2 regions of the Bacillus sp. 2175 genome follow, and region 2 is predicted to be linked to the other one. Evidence: a T-box and tRNA genes for the amino acid it is inferred to sense, from the RefSeq annotation. Region 2 holds a T-box; the other holds one or more tRNA genes.

Region 1 (11,093 bases), 180 kb from region 2:
GTGGGCGTAGGAAATTTGAGAGGAGCTGTCCTTAGTACGAGAGGACCGGGATGGACGCACCGCTGGTGTACCAGTTGTTCTGCCAAGGGCATAGCTGGGTAGCTATGTGCGGAAGGGATAAGTGCTGAAAGCATCTAAGCATGAAGCCCCCCTCAAGATGAGATTTCCCATAGCGTAAGCTAGTAAGATCCCTGAAAGATGATCAGGTTGATAGGTTCGAGGTGGAAGCATGGTGACATGTGGAGCTGACGAATACTAATAGATCGAGGACTTAACCATATAATATGAAGCAATGTTATCTAGTTTTGAAAGAATATAAAAAACTTGTTGACTTTCAAAAGTGAATGAGTTACAATAATTCTTGTCTTAAATGAATACAGTCTGGTAATGATGGCAGAGAGGTCACACCCGTTCCCATACCGAACACGGAAGTTAAGCTCTCTAGCGCCGATGGTAGTTGGGACCTTGTCCCTGTGAGAGTAGGACGTTGCCAGGCAAATGGAGGATTAGCTCAGCTGGGAGAGCACCTGCCTTACAAGCAGGGGGTCGGCGGTTCGATCCCGTCATCCTCCACCATTTAGCCGACTTAGCTCAATTGGTAGAGCAACTGACTTGTAATCAGTAGGTTGGGGGTTCAAGTCCTCTAGTCGGCACCAGAAATCATGGCGGTTGTGGCGAAGTGGTTAACGCACCGGATTGTGGCTCCGGCATTCGTGGGTTCGATTCCCATCAGTCGCCCCATTTTTCTTAAATAAATTAATATGCGGGTGTGGCGGAATTGGCAGACGCACCAGACTTAGGATCTGGCGCCTTTGGCGTGGGGGTTCGACTCCCTTCACCCGCACTTTTAATTAAATAACTCATACATGTCTTGCGGAAGTAGTTCAGTGGTAGAATACAACCTTGCCAAGGTTGGGGTCGCGGGTTCGAATCCCGTCTTCCGCTCCAATTTTCAATATGACATGCCGGGGTGGCGGAACAGGCAGACGCACAGGACTTAAAATCCTGCGGTGGGTGACCACCGTGCGGGTTCGACCCCCGCCCTCGGCACCATATGCGCCCGTAGCTCAATTGGATAGAGCGTTTGACTACGGATCAAGAGGTTAGGGGTTCGACTCCTCTCGGGCGCGCTTTTATTAACGGGAAGTGGCTCAGCTTGGTAGAGCACCTGGTTTGGGACCAGGGGGTCGCAGGTTCAAATCCTGTCTTCCCGATATTCCTAAAAACATGGGGCCTTAGCTCAGCTGGGAGAGCGCCTGCCTTGCACGCAGGAGGTCAGCGGTTCGATCCCGCTAGGCTCCACTTATATTAATATCATTTATGGCGGTGTAGCTCAGCTGGCTAGAGCGTACGGTTCATACCCGTGAGGTCGGGGGTTCGATCCCCTCCGCCGCTACCATAAAGGACCTTTAGCTCAGCTGGTTAGAGCAGACGGCTCATAACCGTCCGGTCGTAGGTTCGAGTCCTACAAGGTCCACCATTAGACGTATATATCTCGGAGGTATACCCAAGTTCGGCTGAAGGGATCGGTCTTGAAAACCGACAGGCGGCGAGAGTCGCGCGGGGGTTCGAATCCCTCTACCTCCTCCATTTTTTCTAAAGTGAATATTTTATCATCGCGGGGTGGAGCAGCACGGTAGCTCGTCGGGCTCATAACCCGAAGGTCGCAGGTTCAAATCCTGTCCCCGCAACCAAATGGTCCCGTGGTGTAGTGGTTAACATGCCTGCCTGTCACGCAGGAGATCGCCGGTTCGACCCCGGTCGGGACCGCCATTTTTTACATAAAGGCTCGGTAGCTCAGTCGGTAGAGCAGAGGACTGAAAATCCTCGTGTCGGCGGTTCGATTCCGTCCCGAGCCACCATTTTGAAATCACGAGCCGACTTAGCTCAATTGGTAGAGCAACTGACTTGTAATCAGTAGGTTGGGGGTTCAAGTCCTCTAGTCGGCACCACTTTCAAAATGAGCCATTAGCTCAGTTGGTAGAGCATCTGACTTTTAATCAGAGGGTCGAAGGTTCGAGTCCTTCATGGCTCACCATTTACAATTTAATGCGGGTGTAGTTTAGTGGTAAAACAAGAGCCTTCCAAGCTCTGGTCGAGAGTTCGATTCTCTTCACCCGCTTTTTAATTATGGGCCTATAGCTCAGCTGGTTAGAGCGCACGCCTGATAAGCGTGAGGTCGATGGTTCGAGTCCATTTAGGCCCACCATAATTGTTCCGCAGTAGCTCAGTGGTAGAGCTATCGGCTGTTAACCGATCGGTCGTAGGTTCGAGTCCTACCTGCGGAGCCATATTTATAGAGAAGTACCCAAGTGGCTCAAGGGGCTCCCCTGCTAAGGGAGTAGATCGCGAACGCGGTGCGAGGGTTCGAATCCCTTCTTCTCTGCCAGAACTGGCCCGTTGGTCAAGTGGTTAAGACACCGCCCTTTCACGGCGGTAACACGGGTTCGAATCCCGTACGGGTCATACTAAAAGAGATAGCATAATCTGCTATCTCTTTTTTGTTGTATAAAAGTGAACTTTGGATAGTCTGCTTTTTTATGCATAGAAGAAATATGAAGTATGGGCTGTTGCAGTTGGGTATATAGAGCGGTAAATACAATCATGTTATTTATTTGGACCTGTATGGATATGAAGGAATTATCTATCTAAAATGATACCTCAAGTTGAACTTTTACCCCAGCTGTATGGCTGTAGCCTCCTACACTTGGAGAAACGGATGAAAATAAATAATATATAGAAGAAGCTGCTTTCTCTCAACAGGTGTGATCTACTGAAGACAGCTTTTTTATGTTGTCAGTATTGTCGAGTTTTGTCGGTAAATCGATATATTGCAAAAATCGCTGATATAATTTGAGTTACGATCGATAAATTTTAATAATCGCTGATATATTTGGAGTTACGGTCGATATATTCTAAAAATCGCCGATATAATTTCACTTACCGATGAAAACCACAAGAAAAACCCTTTCACAATCTAAAGAAAACGCCTCCATTGAAATGGATTCCACACCTATTCCAATAACTTTACACTCTATGTGAAAAAGTTCACAAATAGGTCATAATTTGTGAAGTAATTCACAATAATACGTGCTACAATATGAATGTAAAGAAGTTAAACAACATTAAATTAGTATTTTAATTAATTACTTAAACAATCATAAAAAAATATATGTGAACAATAGAGAGGGGAAATTACCATGAAAAAAGGTATCAATCGTGTAGTATTAGTAGGAACAGGAGCTGTAGGTTGTAGTTACGCTTACTCAATGATTAACCAAGGTGTAGCTGAAGAATTCGTATTAGTAGATGTTAATGAAGCAAAAGCAGAAGGGGAAGCAATGGACTTAAGCCATGCGGTACCATTCTCTCCATCACCAACAAAAGTTTGGAGCGGTAGCTATGCAGATTGTAAAGATGCAGATTTAGTTGTTATCACTGCTGGGTTACCACAAAAGCCAGGTGAAACTCGTTTAGACTTAGTTGAGAAAAATACAAAGATCTTTAAACAAATCGTTCGCGTCATTATGGATAGCGGATTCGATGGAATCTTCTTAATCGCAACTAATCCAGTTGATATTTTAACTTACGTAACTTGGAAAGAATCTGGTTTACCGAAAGAGCGCGTAATCGGTTCTGGTACTACTTTAGACTCTGCTCGTTTCCGTTACATGTTAGGTGACTACTTAGATGTAGATCCACGTAACGTTCATGCTTACATCGTTGGTGAACACGGTGACACTGAACTTCCAGTATGGAGCCACGCTACTATCGGTGTACAAAAATTAGAAACAATCTTAGCTAACAACGAACAGTACAAACAAGAAGACTTAGACAAAATCTTCGAAAACGTACGTGATGCAGCTTACCATATCATCGAGCGTAAAGGTGCAACTTACTACGGAATCGGTATGTCACTACTTCGTGTAACTAAAGCAATCTTAAACAACGAGAACAGCGTATTAACTGTATCTGCATACCTTGAAGGTCAATACGGCGAGAAAGATGCTTACGTAGGTGTTCCAGCTGTAATTAACCGCGAAGGTGTACGTGAAATCGTAGAACTTGAGCTAAATGAAGAGGAAAAAGTGAAGTTCGCTCATTCTGTAAAAGTATTAAAAGAAACAATGGCACCAGTACTATAATAATTGCTAAATAATTCAGAGGTGGGAAACTGCTTCTTACCTCTGAACTTATATAATTTAATATAAATTCCTTTTCCGGTTTCCCTTGTATATCCCCAATATACCCCTTTTGCTGGATAAGGGTCGTTTATAGAAAAGAGCACTCTATTTTACGTAGAGTGCTCTTTATTATTCCGCTATTTGCCGGGCAGTAAAAACCCACTGATTAAAGTTTCATTTTATTATTTTTTAGGTGTTAATCCTAATTTCTTTAAAATATCTGCCAGTGTACCGCTTTTGGATTTTTCTACAGGTGTTTGTGATTTAGATGCATCTGGACCTTTTTTCAAGAAGTTCCTTTCAACGAAGCGAATATCTTTTTCGTCGACAATACCATCTTTATTAAGGTCTCCGTCTTTTACAGTTAGTCCTTTTTTACCATAGTTGCTAGCGATAATTTCAGCATCTTTAATATCGATTACTTTATCAGCATTTACATCGCCGGCAAGGTTTTCGTCAGGTCTTGCATAATAATATTGGCCAAGCAGCTTACCGTCTTTTTCAGTACCAAGTTTCGTTGTTAGGCGGTTTGTTAAATGTCCTGTCACCTCTACATATAAGTTATAGTCGCGTTTATTAACTGGAAGTCCATTTAGTTTGAAGTATCCGTATTTATCTAGTGAGCCTTCAAACTTATGACGGTAAGAATCAGTCGCATATACTTTTACGCCAAGCTTTGTATAATCGAACTTTTCATCTAAATATTCGCGTTCATTTAAGAACGCACCAGGTTTAATATTTCCTTCTACTAGTGAGTTTAAGGACATAACTGAGAATGTTTGATCTTGAAGTACACGCATTCTATTTGGTTCTGATTCACCTTGTTTCCAGTAAACAAAAATTGGTGACTCTAATTGAGCGTTTGCTTCATAAAATTCATCATTTTCTACTTTGAAAGTTACATCAATGAACGGGAAATCACCATCTAATCCAGCAAAGTTTTTGTCATCGATAGCGCCGCCAACTGTAACAGAACCTGCCTCTAATTTCGGTTCATTTACTTTTGCAGTTACTCCTTTTTCGGAAAGTAGCTTTTCAAAAGCAGGATTAAATTTCGCATTTCAATAACATTGTGACAAAAAATATTGAGAAACATTTTTTTATGACAGATTATTTTGTTTTGATTTTGAGTGGAAAATAGCATGAAAAATAGGATAAACATAATAAAATAAAGGTTGAGAAAAAATAATTGGTAAAAATATAGAAGAATAATAAAGCGTTTTCAATGAATATTCGTCAAAATTCGATATTTTACACGGAAATGTGAAGAAAAACTAACATTTTTAAGAAAAAAACGAATGTTTTTTATAAATTAACAAGGATATTGCAGTTTTTCGCAGAAATAGTTAAAGTATAAAAAATTCTGTCATCTAAGTGAGGTGAACATATTGAGTGTAATAAATTGTGAAGAAGTGAAACGAGATGAGTTTCATACAGAAAAGTACTATGAAAGTTATAACATCTTTGGCGCACATGTTGTGACGGAAGATGAGATTCAAGGGGTACGATTTACAGTCTGGGCTCCTCATGCGAAAGCAATGAGTGTTGTTGGAGATTTTAATGAGTGGGATTATGAGCAACATAAGATGCTACAAGTGACAGAAGAAGGGATTTGGTCCTTATTTATACCGCATATTGAAGAAGGAGAAATATATAAATATGCGATTGAAACGTTGGCTGGTGACGTCATTTTAAAGGCAGATCCGTATGCTATATATGCAGAAGTAAGACCGAATACGGCATCTGTAGTTTTTGATATAAAAGGATATGAATGGAATGATAAAAACTGGAATCGTAAGAAAAAGAAAAAACCGATTTATAAAGAAGCGATGACAGTTTATGAATTACATTTTGGTTCTTGGAAAAAGAAAGAAGATGGAACACTATATTCTTACAGGGAAATGGCAGAAGAACTCATTCCGTATGTGGTGGAACATCAATTTACACATATTGAAATTATGCCGCTTGTTGAGCATCCATATGATCGTTCTTGGGGATATCAAGGAACGGGATATTATGCAGCGACGAGTAGATTTGGTACACCGCATGATTTAATGTATTTTGTCGACGAATGTCATAAATATGGAATCGGTGTCATTTTAGATTGGGTACCGGGGCATTTTTGTAAAGATGCTCACGGTTTATATTTGTTTGATGGCACACCGACCTATGAATATAAAGATAAAGATGTACAAGAAAATCTAGTATGGGGAACTGTCAATTTTGATTTAGGAAAGAGAGAGGTACGTAATTTCTTAATTTCAAATGCGTTATTTTGGATGAGATATTTCCATATTGATGGTTTCAGAGTAGATGCAGTTGCGAACATGTTGTACTGGAATAAAGAAGGACAAGAGCAAAGTAATGAGTACGCTGTGTCATTTTTAAGGGAGTTAAATGAAGCAGTGTTTGCAGAGGATGAAGATTTTCTTATGACGGCAGAGGATTCAACAGCTTGGCCACTTGTAACAGCACCAACGTATGAAGGTGGGCTTGGATTCAATTACAAATGGAATATGGGCTGGATGAATGACGTGCTGAAATATATGGAGTGTGCGCCAGAGTACAGAAAATATATTCATGAGAAAATGACGTTCTCTTTACTATATGCTTACTCTGAAAACTTCATATTACCCCTTTCTCATGATGAAGTCGTTCATGGGAAAAAGTCGTTATTAAATAAAATGCCAGGTGATTACTGGGATAAGTTTGCTCAGCTTCGTTTATTATATGGATATTTCTTTACTCACCCAGGAAAGAAATTACTTTTCATGGGAGGAGAATTCGGGCAGTTTGATGAGTGGAAAGACCTTGAAGATTTAGATTGGAATTTACATGATTTTGAAATGCATCGTTATATGCATGATTACTTTAAAGAGCTCATAGCATTGTATAAGCGCTCAAAACCACTTTGGCAGCTTGATCATTCGCCTGAAGGTTTTCAGTGGATTGATGCTAATAATAACGAGCAAAGTATTTTCTCGTTTATCCGCCAAGGGGATAAACAAGAAGATGCGTTAGTTATCGTATGTAATTTTACGAAAGCTACATATGAAAACTATAAAGTAGGTGTACCAGATTTCGAGTATTATAACGAGATTTTAAACAGTGATGCACAGCAATATGGCGGTTCGGGACAAGTGAATAAGAAACGTCTTAAGACGATTCTAGAACCGTACCATAATCAAGCAGCACATGTAGAGATTACAATTCCACCATTTGGCGTATCCATATTACGACCAGTGAAGACGAGAAAGGGGAGCAAAAAACAAGATGGCTCAAAAACAAAAGTGCGTAGCAATGTTACTAGCAGGGGGAAAAGGTAGTCGTTTAAGTGCATTAACAAAGAATTTAGCCAAGCCAGCTGTTCCATTTGGTGGTAAATATCGCATTATTGATTTTACGCTAAGTAACTGTGCGAATTCTGGTATTGAAACGGTTGGGATTTTAACGCAATATCAACCACTCGAACTTCATAATTATATCGGAATCGGAAATGCGTGGGATTTAGACCGAGTAAACGGTGGGGTCACAGTCTTACCTCCTTATGCGGAGTCTTCAGGGGTTAAGTGGTATACAGGTACGGCAAGTGCCATTTATCAAAACTTAAACTATTTAAGTCAGTATGAACCGGAGTATGTTCTCATTTTATCAGGCGACCATATTTATAAAATGGATTACAGTAAGATGCTAGATTACCATATTCAGAAAGAATCGGACGTATCCATTTCTGTTATTGAAGTACCTTGGGATGAAGCGAGTCGCTTTGGCATTATGAATACAAATGAAGAAATGGAGATTGTTGAGTTTGAAGAGAAACCACAATTTCCAAGAAGTAATCTTGCATCAATGGGAATCTATATTTTTAATTGGTCAATTTTGAAAGAGTATTTAGAGATGGATGCAAGAAACCCTGAATCTAGTAACGATTTTGGAAAAGACGTACTTCCCCTTTTATTGGATGAAGGGAAGAAGCTAATGGCGTATCCGTTTGAAGGATATTGGAAAGATGTTGGAACGGTGAAGAGCTTATGGGAAGCGAATATGGATTTGCTTCGCGATGAAACATCACTGAATTTAAACGATCGTAATTGGCGTATTTACTCTGTCAATCCAAACGAACCGCCTCAATATATTGCTGAAAAGGCGAAAGTAGAAGAATCGCTTATTAACGAAGGGTGCGTCATTGAAGGGGACGTGAAGCATTCTGTGTTATTCCAAGGAGTGACGGTGGAAGAAGGAAGTATGGTGATTGATTCTGTCGTTATGCCAGGGGCTAAGATTGGTAAAAATGTTGTGATTGAAAGAGCGATTGTTGGATCAGAAATGGTTATCGAGGATGGAACAATCATTCGTCCAGAAAAGAATGTTGACGATGTAGTATTAATTGCTGAAGGGAAATAGAAAAGGGGGATGAAATGAATGGGAGAAAAAATGTTAGGAATTATTAATGCAACGGGAAGTTTTCCTTCCTTAAAGAAAGTAACAGGGCATCGTTCACTAGCGGCGTTACCGTTTGGGGGCCGTTATCGACTCATTGATTTCATGCTTTCAAATATGGTGAATTCTAGTATTCATAGTGTGGCAGTTTTTACAAGCCATAAAAATCGTTCGTTAATGGACCATGTTGGTTCAGGAAAACAGTGGGATTTAGATAGAAAACGAGACGGACTATTTTTATTCCCGCCAAACTGCCAATGTGACCAAGATGAATTTGGGTCTTTTGCACACTTTAGAAGACATATTGATTATTTTCTAAGAAGCAGAGAAGAGTACGTTGTTATTACGAATAGCCATCTCGTAACAGCATTAAATTTTCAAGCGGTGTTAGAGCGACATATACATACGGCAGCTGATATTACGGAAGTTTGCCATGAAGGGGTTTCACTTCAAACATATGTGTTAAAGAAACAATTATTGTTAGACTTATTTGAGTCATATAAAGATCTGGAACAATACAGTTTATTTGATGTAGTGAGAGAAAAGCGCGGGAAATCATTACACATTGCTACATATGAACATACTGGATATGTAGCAATTATTGACTCGATTGAAAGTTACTATAAACATAGCTTAGAAATTTTGCAACCTGCTATTTGGAAGCAATTATTTAAGAAAGAAGCACCGATCTTTACGAAAGTAAAAGATGAGCCACCAACTCGTTATTTAAAGGGTGCAGTCGTGAAAAATACAATGATTGCAAACGGTAGTATTATTGAAGGGGAAGTCGAAAACAGTGTTGTTTCTCGTTCAGTTAAAATTGGAAAAGGTTCAATTATTCGTAACAGTATTATTATGCAAAAGAGCCAAATTGGAGATAACTGTATAATAGATGGTGTTATTATTGATAAAGATGTGAAAATTGGTGACGGTGTCGTATTAAAAGGAAACGCCGATGGGCCGTATGTTGTAGAAAAAGGAAGCGTACAAAACAGTACGATTAATAGTTATTCTTAAAAGAATCAGTGGGGGCTTTTTCCTCCACTGATTAAAGTTTTAATTCAAATGAAAACTCGAAGGGAGGAAGCTGCAAGAGGAGTAATAAAAACTTTTCGCGCAGTGGGACAACAAGTGAATATTTTATTTGCAGTATCAGAATGTGTACCGTTTGTGAAATCGGGAGGATTAGCTGATGTAGCGGGTGCGCTCCCAAAAGAGCTGAAAAAATTAGGAGTGGACGTTCGTATTATACTTCCGAATTATAGCCTCATTCCGCAAAAGTTAAGAGATGGATGTACGTTACATAAAGTAATTAACGTCCCGCTTGGGTGGAGAAATCAATATTGTGGAATTTTAAAAGGTGAGCAAGACGGAATTACGTATTACTTAATAGATAATGAATATTATTTTAAGAGAGATTCTCTGTATGGTCATTATGATGACGGAGAGCGTTTTTCTTATTTCTCAAAAGCGGTGTTAGAGTGTATTCCGCACCTTGATTTTGAAGTGGATGTTCTTCATAGCCACGATTGGCATACGGCTATGGTTAATTTCTTACTTCGTGAAAAGTATCAAGATAACCCGTTATATGAGCGTATTAAAACGGTATATACAATTCATAACTTACAGTTCCAAGGTGTATTTCCTCCTGAAGTAATGTACGACTTGTTAGAACTTGGTGATGAATATTTCCACAGTGAGCAGTTAGAGTTTTATGGGAATGTGAACTTTATGAAGGGCGGTATTATCGCTTCGGATCAAATTACAGCGGTGAGCCCGACATATAAAGAAGAAATTCAATATGAATTTTTCGGTGAGAAGTTAGATGGATTACTGCGAAAATATAATGATAAGCTTAGCGGCATTGTAAATGGTATTGATACGAGCGTATATAATCCAGAAACGGATTCGTATATTAAGGCTCAGTATGATGCAGAGTCATTATATGAAAAGAGTGAAAATAAACGCGCCTTGCAGCGTTATTTTGGTTTGCCAGAAAAAGAGGATACACCAATTATTTCAATGGTAACGAGATTAACGAAGCAAAAAGGTCTTGATTTAGTACGTACTGTATTCCGCGAAATAATGGAAGAAGATGTACAATGTATTATTTTAGGATCAGGTGATTCGGAATATGAGCAATTCTTTGAATGGATGGCATATGAGTATCCGGAGAAGGTAAAAGTTTATATCGGATTTAATGAAGAATTAGCTCATCAAGTGTATGCAGGAAGTGATTTATTCTTAATGCCATCGCTGTTTGAACCGTGTGGACTTGGACAACTTATCGCATTAGCATACGGTACGATTCCAATTGTAAGAGAAACAGGTGGATTAAACGATACGGTACATTCTTATGATGAAGAAACTGGAGAAGGAAATGGTTTTAGTTTCACGAATTTTAATGCACATGACATGCTGCATACGATTCATCGTGCAATTGAATTCTATCACGATAAACCGGTATGG
Region 2 (11,093 bases):
ACCCTTATGTGCTAAAAATCCCGCATATGCTAATGTTGGCTCTCCCGGAAACGGAAGTGCAATATATTCTAACAGCAAGCCGACAAGTACAACATAATACCCGTATTGCTGAAATAATTCATGAATCCATTCCATGTCATCTCTCCTTTCAATCACGTACAACTTCTTACTATTATTGTATAAAAAAATTGTCGAAATAACTATCACAATAGCTTACATTTTTATTACATTTTTGTAAGGGTCACACTAATGATTTTCGTTCTTTATTAAATAGTAAAAATTATTTTCCAAGTCGAAATAGCGAAAAGACGCATTAATAACATGCAGATTTTATCCATTTTTTAGCACTAAAAAAGCTTTCTTATTTTGTTCTCAATAAAAAACCATCACAAACTCATGCTAACTTCATATTAGCTTCATATACGTATTGTAAGATTATATCGGAATTTGTTGAAAAATTTAACCAATATATGACTAAGCATTAATTTGAATAAATATAAGTCGTTTTTCGAAATTGAAAAAAGGGTGAATACGAAATGGAAGCATATAAAATGCACGATTTTATTAATACAAATGTTGAATCTCATCAAAATGAAACCGTTTTTAATTTACAAATATGTGAAACAAGTGAATTTGACGTAAGTTTAACAAAATCTACAACACTATCTTTTATCGTTTCAAAAAAGAATATTAAAATTGTCACGAAAAAATGGATTAATTCAAATCAAGAAAGCATGATTGGCAAAAGCTACATCATTCCAACAAAAGCTTTTCACTATTTCTTACCAATCATTTCTGAAAATGAAGATGAGCTAAATATTCAAGTTCAAAGTTTTGGACTACGTGGTGAGCTTTTATTAAATGAAAGATTACTTATTGATAACAACAAACACAACAGCAAAATCACTACATTCTTTGAAACATTAGATGAAAATGTAAATAAAGCATTACGAGGATTACAACTTCATTGTATGTAAGACTATTACGATAGTAAAAGGAGAATAACAATGAAAAAATTATTATTAAGCGCACTATTATCATTAGGATTTTTAACTCTTCCATTCGCTAGTGCAGAGGCAGCTACAACGAAAGATCAATTAATCGTAGACACTCAGTTAAATAAAATGGATTATTATCAGGATGGAAAATTTATAAAAAGTTTTACTGTCGCTACTGGAAAAGCTGCAACACCTACACCTAAAGGCACTTTTCAAATCGTAAATAAAATTAAAAACCGCCCTTATTATACAGGAAAAATTAAAGGCGGCGATCCACGTAATCCACTTGGTGACCGTTGGCTCGGATTAAATATGGCAGGAACTTACGGAACAACTTATGCGATTCACGGAACTAACAATAATCAAGCAATCGGCAAATGGACAACACTTGGTTGTATTCGTATGTATAACAATGATATACACTGGTTATTTGAGCGCGTTCAGCAGCAAGCTACTGTCACTGTAAAATAGCCTAAAAACAAGATTTATGTGTAGCCAAGAATTTTATGTCTTGGCTTATTTTATTTATTCATTTACAGTAGCAAAACAACTGTATTTACATATATAATAGGAATAGATTTGATTAGCTAATATCTAAACATTGATAAACGTAGATATTAAAATTATACAGTTATAATATTTTATAAATTTTATAATACATACTATAATAGAACTACTGTAATTCTGAATTATTCAGTAACACTAAACTATTCCCCTTGCTACCTTCATGATTATTTTATAGCGGGGGCTTATTATATGTATAAACAATCTGAGTCACTCGAAAAATGATGAATTCGAATATTGCAGTAAAAAGCGTTATTTAGGAGGTGTTACTATGACGCATATACTGGTGATTGAAGACAACCCAGATATACAAGAACTGATTCGTGAATTTCTAATGGCACAAAACTTTACCGTTGATGTAGTTGGTGCCGGAACAGAAGGTATTCTTCTTTTCCAAAAAAATTCATACGATCTTGTCCTCCTCGATGTAATGTTACCAGATATAGATGGCTATAGTATTTGTAAAATTATGCGAGGACAATCTGATGTACCAATCATTATGTTAACAGGCTTACATAATGAAGAAAGTGAAATTAAAGGATTTGAGTTAGGTATTGATGACTATATTACGAAACCGTTCCATTACACTGTATTTATTAAGCGTGTAGAGGCTGTATTAAGAAGGGCAGCAACGAAGGAAGCAGAAGCTGCAACTATACTACAATTCCATGAATTGATGTTAAACTCTACAGCATATGCAGCTTATGTTCATGGTAATCAAATTGAATTGACAACAAAAGAATTTGAAATTATTTATACTTTACTGCAAAATCGAGGAAAAGTATTATCAAGAAGTGATTTGTTGAATAAGGTATGGGGCTATGAACATTATGGTGATGTAAGAGTTATAGATACACATATTAAAAACTTAAGAAAAAAATTAGGAATTCCTTATATTAAAACGGTGAAAGGCATTGGCTACAAAATCGAATCGTAGCAAAGACAACATCACCAAAAATATTTTCATCAAAACCTTATTATTTTGTATTCTTTTATCACTTTGTCTTTATCAAATTATTTACTTTCTAGCTTCAAACTACGATAAAGAACGTTTTGCGAAAGAAAATGGAACGCCGACTACAGAACAGGCCGATTCAGATAAGCAAAACGACGGAAGTAAAACGAAGCAAAATAAAGCTGTGTCAAAGGGGAGTATTTCTAATTTCCAATCTTCTATTATAGATTATAAATCTCTTTCTACAGCTATCAATCACCTTTTGCAGCCTAGCCAAACTGCAAAGGCAAAAGAACATACACAAAATCTTTCGGGGAAAAATAGCACTTCTAATCCGCCTACAGAAGCAGAAAAGAAAGCCGCTAATAATGATGCCTTACATACACAAAATGCAGCAAGTAAAACAAATGATACAAATGATAATCCAAAGTTAGCAGATGCGTTGCAGCAATTAGCTCCACATATTGGCGCGACAATGCTTGCATTATCACTACTCGGATCATTAATTTATACAAAACTAATTGCCAAACCTTTTCAATATATGAGTGATGCTTTAAAAGATATTATGAATCTTGATTTCTCCGATAAAAAGCTACTTAACAAAAATGCAGATCAAACAGATTTTAATTTGCAAGTAGCCGCTTCGCAAGTACCAAATATTGTAAAGAATTTACATGCAAGCAATCAAGATTTAAGAAACGAGCTCAAGAAGGAACAACAATTAGAACAATCTCGTAAAGAATTTATGTCTATGGTGTCCCATGAATTAAAAACACCAATCGCAGCCGTCATGGGACAACTAGATGGCATGATTCACGGAATTGGAGCTTATAAAGATAGAGATAAGTATTTGAAACGTTCCTACGAGATGATGCAAGACATTAACATATTAACGGAAAAAATGTCGGAATTATCCAAAATACAAAACCCTCAATTTAAACCGAATTTAGAAGTCATTTCTTTATCTAATATTATTGAGGATGTTATGAAGAAAGTAGATTACTTTGTATCTGTAAAACAATTAAATGTACAATCTAATATTAAACACGACGTACAAATTTTAGCTGATCCTAAATTTATTCAAACTGCTATTTTTAACATTATTTCAAATGCAATTCATTATACAATTGACCATCAGCACGTATATATAAAGCTTTATGAAAAACCAAATGGTTACGCATTAGAAGTATTAAATACAGGTTCACAAATTGATGAAGATAAACTTGCTCATTTATTTGAGCCTTTCTATCGCGCAAATCCTGATAAACACGGGTTAGTACAAGGTAGTGGTCTTGGATTATATATCGTGAAACAAATATTAGATAAACATCAGTTTCCTTACGGGATACAAAACACAGCTCAAGGTGTAAAATGCTCCATTGTATTCCCAAAAGCAATGTAACATTCACTATAATTACATACCCCAAACTCATACTTCATGTGTGAGTGGCGGAATTTTGTAGAGTGTCTTACTCTGTTTCGTTCGCCCGTTATCCTTATTTGGATAGCGGGCGTTTTTTATTACTTAAAAGGAGGATTTTTTATGGAAAAGTTTAAATATTCATTGCTCGTTTTATTCGGTGCTTGCAGCTACGGCATACTTTCAACTATTTTCAAACTCGGATTCATAAATGGATTTTCAGCACATCAACTCCTAGGGGGACAATATGTCTTCGGATGGATTGGACTATTTCTACTCGTTCTTTTCTTTTCACATCATAAAGTAACAAAAAAACAATTTTTTTCATTACTAACCGTCGGAACAACAATGAGTATGACTGGGATTTTTTACGCTATTTCTGTAGAAGAACTACCCGCATCTATCGCTGTCGTCCTACTCTTTCAGTTCACTTGGATTGGTGTCATTATCGAAGCCATTGCAAATCGAACATTTCCAAGCCACGATAAGATCATATCTATCCTTATTTTATTTGCTGGTACATTGTTTGCAGGTGGTGTATTTGAAGGCCTCGGACAAAGTTTTTCTACGAAAGGGATTATCTTTGGGCTATTAGCTGCTGTCTCTTTTTCATTCTATGTTTTTGCAAGCGGGCGCGTCGCTACGGATGTTCCGCCTTATACGAAAAGCTTTCTTATGACAACAAGTGCTACTCTTATCGTATGCCTATTCTTTCCGCCAACCTTTTTAACAGACGGTGCTTTGCAAGCTGGCCTATGGAAATATACTTTCTTCCTCGGCTTGTTCGGTGTTGTCGTACCTGTCATTTGTTTTTCAATCGGTGTACCAAAGGTTGGAACAGGGCTTAGTACGATATTAGGTGCAGCTGAATTACCAACTGCTATTATTGCTTCAATTACACTTGTACATGAAGTCGTAACGTTCATGCAGTGGATTGGAATTATTTTTATATTGGTTGGGATCTTCACTCCTCAGCTGCTTACGGCTAGGAAAGAAAGGAAACACAATCGCGTGCACAGCGCTTGAAAAAATACAGAATTTATATAAAAGATATAACTGCAATTAAAATAAGTAAATTTATCTGGAGGTATAAATGACTATTTTAAGCATCGTATTTTTTGCTATTATGTGTATCTTCTTCCTAATAAGATATATGAAAGAAAAGAAATTTTACGATTTACTTCTCGTTCCCGTTTGTATATATGCAGGAGCAGTGAAAACTCCTTTCGTAGAGTACTTAAACTTTAATACTACATTTAAAATAACGTATGATATTGCAGCTATTATTCTTGTAATCCTTGCTGTACTTTTCTTTTTGAAAGATAAGAAAGAGAATCATACTGCATAACAAAAGACCTTTCATTTACTTGAAAGGTCTTTTTCTCTATCTCATTTTACCGCTCCATACAGCTTCTCTATCTCATGCTCAATTTGTTTTACATCGATTCGCTCAAATAATGGCTGTACGCTATCAATTCTACTTGGCAACGTATTTTGCGGTTCCCAATTTCGGTTCACAATCGACAATGTGTTTCGAACTCTTTCACTTGAAAATGGTAAAAATGGTTCAAGGAGATGGGCAAAATTAGCGATAAGATACACACAGTTATAAATCGTTTCTTCACATGAAACTGGATCATCTTCTCTTTGTTTCCAAGGCTGCTTTTCATCAAAATATTTATTTGCAAAACGTACTGTATCAAATATTGTTTCTAGCGCCACCTTAAATTTAGTTTGCTCAATCGCCTCTCCTACACGCTTATATAATCCTTCTACTTTATCTTTCAGCTCTACCTCAATACTTCCCTTCGTCACGATACCACCATAATATTTTTCGATAAACTTTAATGTCCGGTTCACAAAGTTCCCGTATGCACCTAATAATTCACTATTATGACTGTAAATAAATTCCCGCCATGAAAAATCAGTATCGCGATTTTCTGGTGCGTTGACGGTTAAAAAGTAACGAATAGAATCTGGATCATAGCGTTCTAATATGTCAGGCACCCATACTGCCCAGTTTTTACTTGTAGATAATTTTCTTTTTTCAACTGTTAAATATTCATTCGAAACGATATGACGCGGGATTGCTTCCTCCCCTATTCCAAGTAATACCGCTGGCCAAATGACGGAATGAAACGGAATATTATCCTTTCCGTGCACATAATATGTTTTCGCTTCGCTATCCCAAAACTCTTGATCATCTTTCCCTGTTTCTTCAGCCCAATGTTTACTCGCTGAATAATAGCCTGTCACTGCTTCAATCCATACGTAAATTTTCTTATCTTCATACCCTTCTACTGGAATTGGTACCCCAATTGGTAAATCACGTGATACGGCCCTATCTATTAATCCTTCCTTTACATATCTCTCTGTTAGTTGAATCGCATTGTCGCGCCATGTCCCTGTTTGTTTGGCAATTTCTACAGCTCTTTTAATTTGCTGCTGAAATGTATGCAATGCAAAATAGAAATGCTCTGTTTCCTCTACAGATGGCGTACTACCACATAACTTACATTTCTTTTCTAACAAATCGAGAGGATCTAAAATAGCAGAACAAGCATCGCATTGATCTCCTCTTGCTGCTTCATGGCAATGTGGACATATTCCTTCTACATAACGATCCGGTAAAAACTGTGTACACGTTTCACAATACGCTTGTTCCACTGTTTTTTTATAAATATGTCCTTCTTCTAATAAACGTAAAAAAACATTTTGAACCGTTTCATGATGGTGCTCACTATCTGTACGTGTATAACAATCATAAGTAAAACCAAGGCTACGAAAACATCGCTGGAACTCTTCATGATACTTATCAGCAATTTCTTTCGCTGTCACACCTTCTTGTTTTGCTCTAATTGCAATCGGTGTTCCATTACAATCACTCCCTGAAACATACAGCACATTCTCACCTTTTGCCCTGTAATAACGCGCTAAAATATCTCCAGGTAACAAACTCGCAATATGGCCAAGGTGTAACGAACCATTTGCATACGGCCAAGCGCCTCCAATAAAAATACTCATCTTACATTCCTCCTTTTAAATATAAAAAGCCCCGCCCTTATCTTAAAAAAGATAAGGGCGGGGCTGTATAAACAGTCGCGGTACCACCTTATTTCGCTAATTACTCACATAATTAGCCTTAACAAGTACGGAGCAATATGCTCTTATACTGTGGTTTTGATAACGAGTACCAACTCTCGTCGCCGCCTACTATTATCATTTGATAAGTTCAGGACGAAGCTCAAAGGCCATTGTTCAAATGAATATTCTTGCTTCTTCTCAGCTACCGAAGCTCTCTGGAAAGAATGTGTTCATCCTACTTTTCCTTTTCAACGCTTTTACGTATAAAAAGTATTGTACGACTTAATCACGGAAAAATCAAACTTTTATCCAGAAAGAAAAGGAAATCCCATCCCCCTGCCGAATAACTATACGTTCACAAAAGGAGTGATAACATTGAATCAAAAACAACTAAGCACTATAAATGAAAAAAGCTGGAATGCAGCTGCTTATGAAGCTTGGACGAATCGCCACGGGGCACCAGCTGATTATGCGAAAAAAATCATGAAAGATCCCACGCGCGAAGTAGCACATTATTTACCTTACATAAAATCCCCAAAAGGAAAATGTATTATTAATTTACTCGGCTCAAAAGGAAATAAAGCTGTCGCACTCGCCCTTTTAGGCTCTGACGTAACAGTTGTTGATATTTCAGCAAGTAATGCAAAATATGCAAATGAACTTGCTGATGCCGCAGGCGTCTCTATTCATTACATCGTTTCTGATGTACTAGATGTAAATCTCTCCAAATCATTTGATATCGTATTACTGGAACTTGGTGTACTTCATTACTTTCTAGATTTAAAACCACTTTTCACAACAATCTCTCAACTACTAAAGCCCGGTGGAATACTTATCCTTCGCGATTACCATCCAATATACACAAAGCTATTAGGAGTAGACCATCCATCATTTCGAGCAAGTGGAAATTATTTCGATGAAGAATTAATTGAAGATGATGTTGCTTATAGCATCCTTCTTACAGAAGCACAGAAAGAATCGCTACCTAAAACAACCATCCGTCGCTGGACGTTAGGAGAAATCATTACAACACTCGCGGAAGAACATTTTAAAATTGAAAAACTAGTTGAAGAACACGGACCTCATCAAAGATGGCTCTTCCCTTCTACTGCACCGGAAAGAATCGAAGAACGTATCCCTGGTCTATATACAATAATTGCGACAGCATGCAAAAAAGGATCCCTTCACGGATAGGATCCTTTTTGCATGCTCACGCATATAAGTTGAGGTTGGAGATTACCATAATTCTGTAGAATAGGACACAAGATATTTCAACATTTCGTCTCTGACTTACGTCGTCAAAAAGGGGTATGACCAACATAACGAAGAGTAATGTTTTAGTTGATACTGATAATCGTTATCAACTAATTAGAAGTATACATGATGTCATTTCAAATTTCAATAGCATTTCTAATATTTATTTATGAATTTTATGATATGCAAATGTATACATTTTAAGAACTTTTTCTAATATCAATCTGACTCCTTCCATTATCTGCTATAATTTTCATTGAACAGATTAATAACTTCATAATAATGTTTTTATTAATTTCGTTTTAAATATCTATAAATCATAATAAACAGTTTAAACGAGGGTAGGGGTAACGATGAAATATGTTAGTATTCGAAAAAAACTACTGTTCACACTCTTAAGCATTTCTTCTTTATTTAGCATTGCTCTTATTGTTATTCTTTCATTCGCCATGAATCAAGCAAGTGAAATCGAAACGTTAAAAAATGATGTATCAAAAAGAGCGACGATTTTAAAAGAACGTGGCGATTGGTTCCAAGCACAAGTTGCTGGTTTACAAGAATATTTACTATCACATGATCAAAAAGGATTAGATAAGTTCAACCGAGAAGGGAAAAAATTAGCTGATACTAGAGAGAAAGTAACAAGTGACAAGAAGCTCCCAGAAGGAATGAAAGAAGCTATTTTAATGGGGGGAAAATGGCGTAGCGTCATAGATAATGAGGTACTACCTCTTGCTCGTGAAGGAAAATGGGACGAAGCATCCAAAATTGCTTTAGCACAAACAGATTATGTAAATGATCTTTTAGGTCGTTTTAATAAATATACAAATGAAGAGAATGAGAAACGTGACGCATTAATTGCTGACGTCGAGTCTTCTTCATCACTTATTCAATATATTATTTTCTTCTCACTCATTACATGTACATTAACGTCTATTTTATTAGCATGGTGGTTCTCTGGTAAACTCGTTAAACCAATTCGACAAATTGATGAGAAGTTAAAAGAATTAGCTTCTCAAGATGGAGATTTAACGGCTAGATTACACGTAACAAGTAAAGATGAAATAGGTGACATTGCAAATTCCTTTAATCAAATGCTCACTAACTTACAGCTTATAATAAAACAAGTTCAACAAACATCAACAAGTGTAAAAGAAGCTTCCGAAAATGTATTTATCGAAACGACTGCTTCTATGGAAAATACCGCAAGGACCCAAGAAACTATGAATGCTCTTGAACACAATATTCGTTCACAAGTTTCTAGCATTGAAGAAAGTTCAACTGCAATGGATGACATGGCAACGAGTGTTCAGCGTATCGCTGAGTCCGCCTCTTCTGTTACTAGTTTAGCTGTTACAACTTCAGAAAAAGCAGATGATGGGAATAAAGTCATTGAGAAATCTATTACACAAATGCACACAATTAACGAAGCTGTTAACGCTACATCACAAGTAGTTGAGCGACTCATTACACATACAAATCATATCGATACTGCACTTCAATCTATTTCGAATATCGCCGAGCAAACAAATTTACTCGCTTTAAATGCTTCTATTGAAGCAGCTCGTGCTGGTGAACATGGCAAAGGATTCGCTGTTGTTGCTGATGAAGTTCGAAAACTTGCTGAACAATCTCAACTAGCCGCAACTGACATTAACCATTTACTGCATCAAATTCAAGCCGATACTAAAATAGCAAATGACATGATGACACAAGGTCAAGCAGAAGCTTCTGAAGGAATTACTGTTATTCGTACTGCCGGATCTTCATTCTCAGAAATTGTTAACCACATTAACAAAGTCTCTACGCAAATGCAAGAAATGTCTGCAACTGCTGAAGAGATGGCTGCAAGCTCTGAAGAAATGAACGCAGCTTTAAATAATATCGCCTCTATTTCAAATGAAGTTGCTGCAGAAACATTACAAACAGCACATTCAGCTGGTGATCAAGTAAACAAAATGAGTATCGTGGCTAACAAATCATCTGAAATGAAAACAATCGTACAAGAACTTGAAGTTCTCGTCTCTCATTTCAAAACAAACGCTTAAAGTGAACCTTTCGCTTGTAATGACACAAGCCCAAAGGTATAGGAAAGAATATTTTACAGTCTCTCTTTTTTCAATTTAAAATATCTCTTTCTATCTCTCATTCCGTCTGCTATAATTCCTAAAGGAAATAAGAAAGCTTTATTCCAACTGGAGTAAAGCTTTCTTTCAATTTTTTACATTTATTAATTCTAATACTAAGATTTCACAAAGGAGGCTTTTAATCATATGAATTTTGTAAGTATCAGAAAAAAACTTATGTTCATGATGGGAACGATTTGCGCTTTATTTGGCATCGCCTTAGCTTTTATTTTATTTTTTGCTATTGACCAATCTCGTAAAGCTGAAACATTACAAAAAGAAATTTCTCCACTGGCAACAGAATTGAAAGAACGTGGAGACGCTTATCAAGTACAGCTATCTGCTTTAAGGGGTTATTTACTACAACATGATCAAGTCGAATTAGACAAGTTTAATGAGATGAGTAAACGTCTTGAGGATTCAAAAGATAAACTTCTTTCTAATCCAAATCTTTCTTCGTCCGTAAAAAGTACAATGGAATTAGGGTCTACTTGGAGAAAGTTCGTTGAAGAAAAAGTATTCACTCTTGCAAAAGAACAAAAATGGGAAGAAGCTTTACAAGTAGCTTCTTCAGAAAACGGAACGGTCTATAAAGTAATTGGTGACTTCACAAAGTACAGTAATGAACAAGCTAAATTACGTGAACAATCTATTGAACAAATTGATCAATCTTCACTAGGAATTGAATATGC

Evidence for each region. A T-box is a leader RNA that pairs with one kind of tRNA and senses whether it is charged. The one in region 2 lies ahead of metG (methionine--tRNA ligase), so its partner is inferred to be a tRNA-Met.
Region 1: it encodes a tRNA-Met, which carries the amino acid that the T-box ahead of metG (methionine--tRNA ligase) is inferred to sense. The anticodon was not compared.

What each region holds. Positions count from the first base shown of each region.
Region 1 is NZ_CM173819.1:4,588,091-4,599,183, reverse strand. Features, by position in the region: rRNA gene ACXKY9_RS23970 (23S ribosomal RNA) at 1-279, shown strand, start outside; rRNA gene rrf (5S ribosomal RNA) at 381-496, shown strand; tRNA gene ACXKY9_RS23960 (tRNA-Val) at 501-576, shown strand; tRNA gene ACXKY9_RS23955 (tRNA-Thr) at 581-656, shown strand; tRNA gene ACXKY9_RS23950 (tRNA-His) at 666-741, shown strand; tRNA gene ACXKY9_RS23945 (tRNA-Leu) at 764-844, shown strand; tRNA gene ACXKY9_RS23940 (tRNA-Gly) at 874-948, shown strand; tRNA gene ACXKY9_RS23935 (tRNA-Leu) at 965-1,053, shown strand; tRNA gene ACXKY9_RS23930 (tRNA-Arg) at 1,057-1,130, shown strand; tRNA gene ACXKY9_RS23925 (tRNA-Pro) at 1,141-1,214, shown strand; tRNA gene ACXKY9_RS23920 (tRNA-Ala) at 1,230-1,302, shown strand; tRNA gene ACXKY9_RS23915 (tRNA-Met) at 1,323-1,399, shown strand; tRNA gene ACXKY9_RS23910 (tRNA-Ile) at 1,404-1,480, shown strand; tRNA gene ACXKY9_RS23905 (tRNA-Ser) at 1,498-1,590, shown strand; tRNA gene ACXKY9_RS23900 (tRNA-Met) at 1,618-1,694, shown strand; tRNA gene ACXKY9_RS23895 (tRNA-Asp) at 1,698-1,773, shown strand; tRNA gene ACXKY9_RS23890 (tRNA-Phe) at 1,787-1,862, shown strand; tRNA gene ACXKY9_RS23885 (tRNA-Thr) at 1,877-1,952, shown strand; tRNA gene ACXKY9_RS23880 (tRNA-Lys) at 1,963-2,038, shown strand; tRNA gene ACXKY9_RS23875 (tRNA-Gly) at 2,052-2,122, shown strand; tRNA gene ACXKY9_RS23870 (tRNA-Ile) at 2,133-2,209, shown strand; tRNA gene ACXKY9_RS23865 (tRNA-Asn) at 2,217-2,291, shown strand; tRNA gene ACXKY9_RS23860 (tRNA-Ser) at 2,299-2,389, shown strand; tRNA gene ACXKY9_RS23855 (tRNA-Glu) at 2,395-2,466, shown strand; gene ACXKY9_RS23850 (L-lactate dehydrogenase) at 3,201-4,145, shown strand; partial or broken gene ACXKY9_RS23845 (dockerin type I domain-containing protein) at 4,367-5,245, opposite strand; gene glgB (1,4-alpha-glucan branching protein GlgB) at 5,573-7,510, shown strand; gene glgC (glucose-1-phosphate adenylyltransferase) at 7,458-8,588, shown strand; gene glgD (glucose-1-phosphate adenylyltransferase subunit GlgD) at 8,607-9,641, shown strand; gene glgA (glycogen synthase GlgA) at 9,756-11,093, shown strand, end outside.
Region 2 is NZ_CM173819.1:4,772,138-4,783,230, forward strand. Features, by position in the region: gene ACXKY9_RS24955 (DedA family protein) at 1-135, opposite strand, end outside; gene ACXKY9_RS24960 (DUF3978 family protein) at 537-977, shown strand; gene ACXKY9_RS24965 (L,D-transpeptidase) at 1,008-1,469, shown strand; gene ACXKY9_RS24970 (response regulator transcription factor) at 1,834-2,499, shown strand; gene ACXKY9_RS24975 (sensor histidine kinase) at 2,477-3,919, shown strand; gene ACXKY9_RS24980 (EamA family transporter) at 4,061-4,963, shown strand; gene ACXKY9_RS24985 (hypothetical protein) at 5,031-5,285, shown strand; gene metG (methionine--tRNA ligase) at 5,327-6,961, opposite strand; T-box leader at 7,012-7,282, opposite strand; gene ACXKY9_RS24995 (class I SAM-dependent methyltransferase) at 7,397-8,215, shown strand; gene ACXKY9_RS25000 (methyl-accepting chemotaxis protein) at 8,629-10,323, shown strand; gene ACXKY9_RS25005 (methyl-accepting chemotaxis protein) at 10,549-11,093, shown strand, end outside.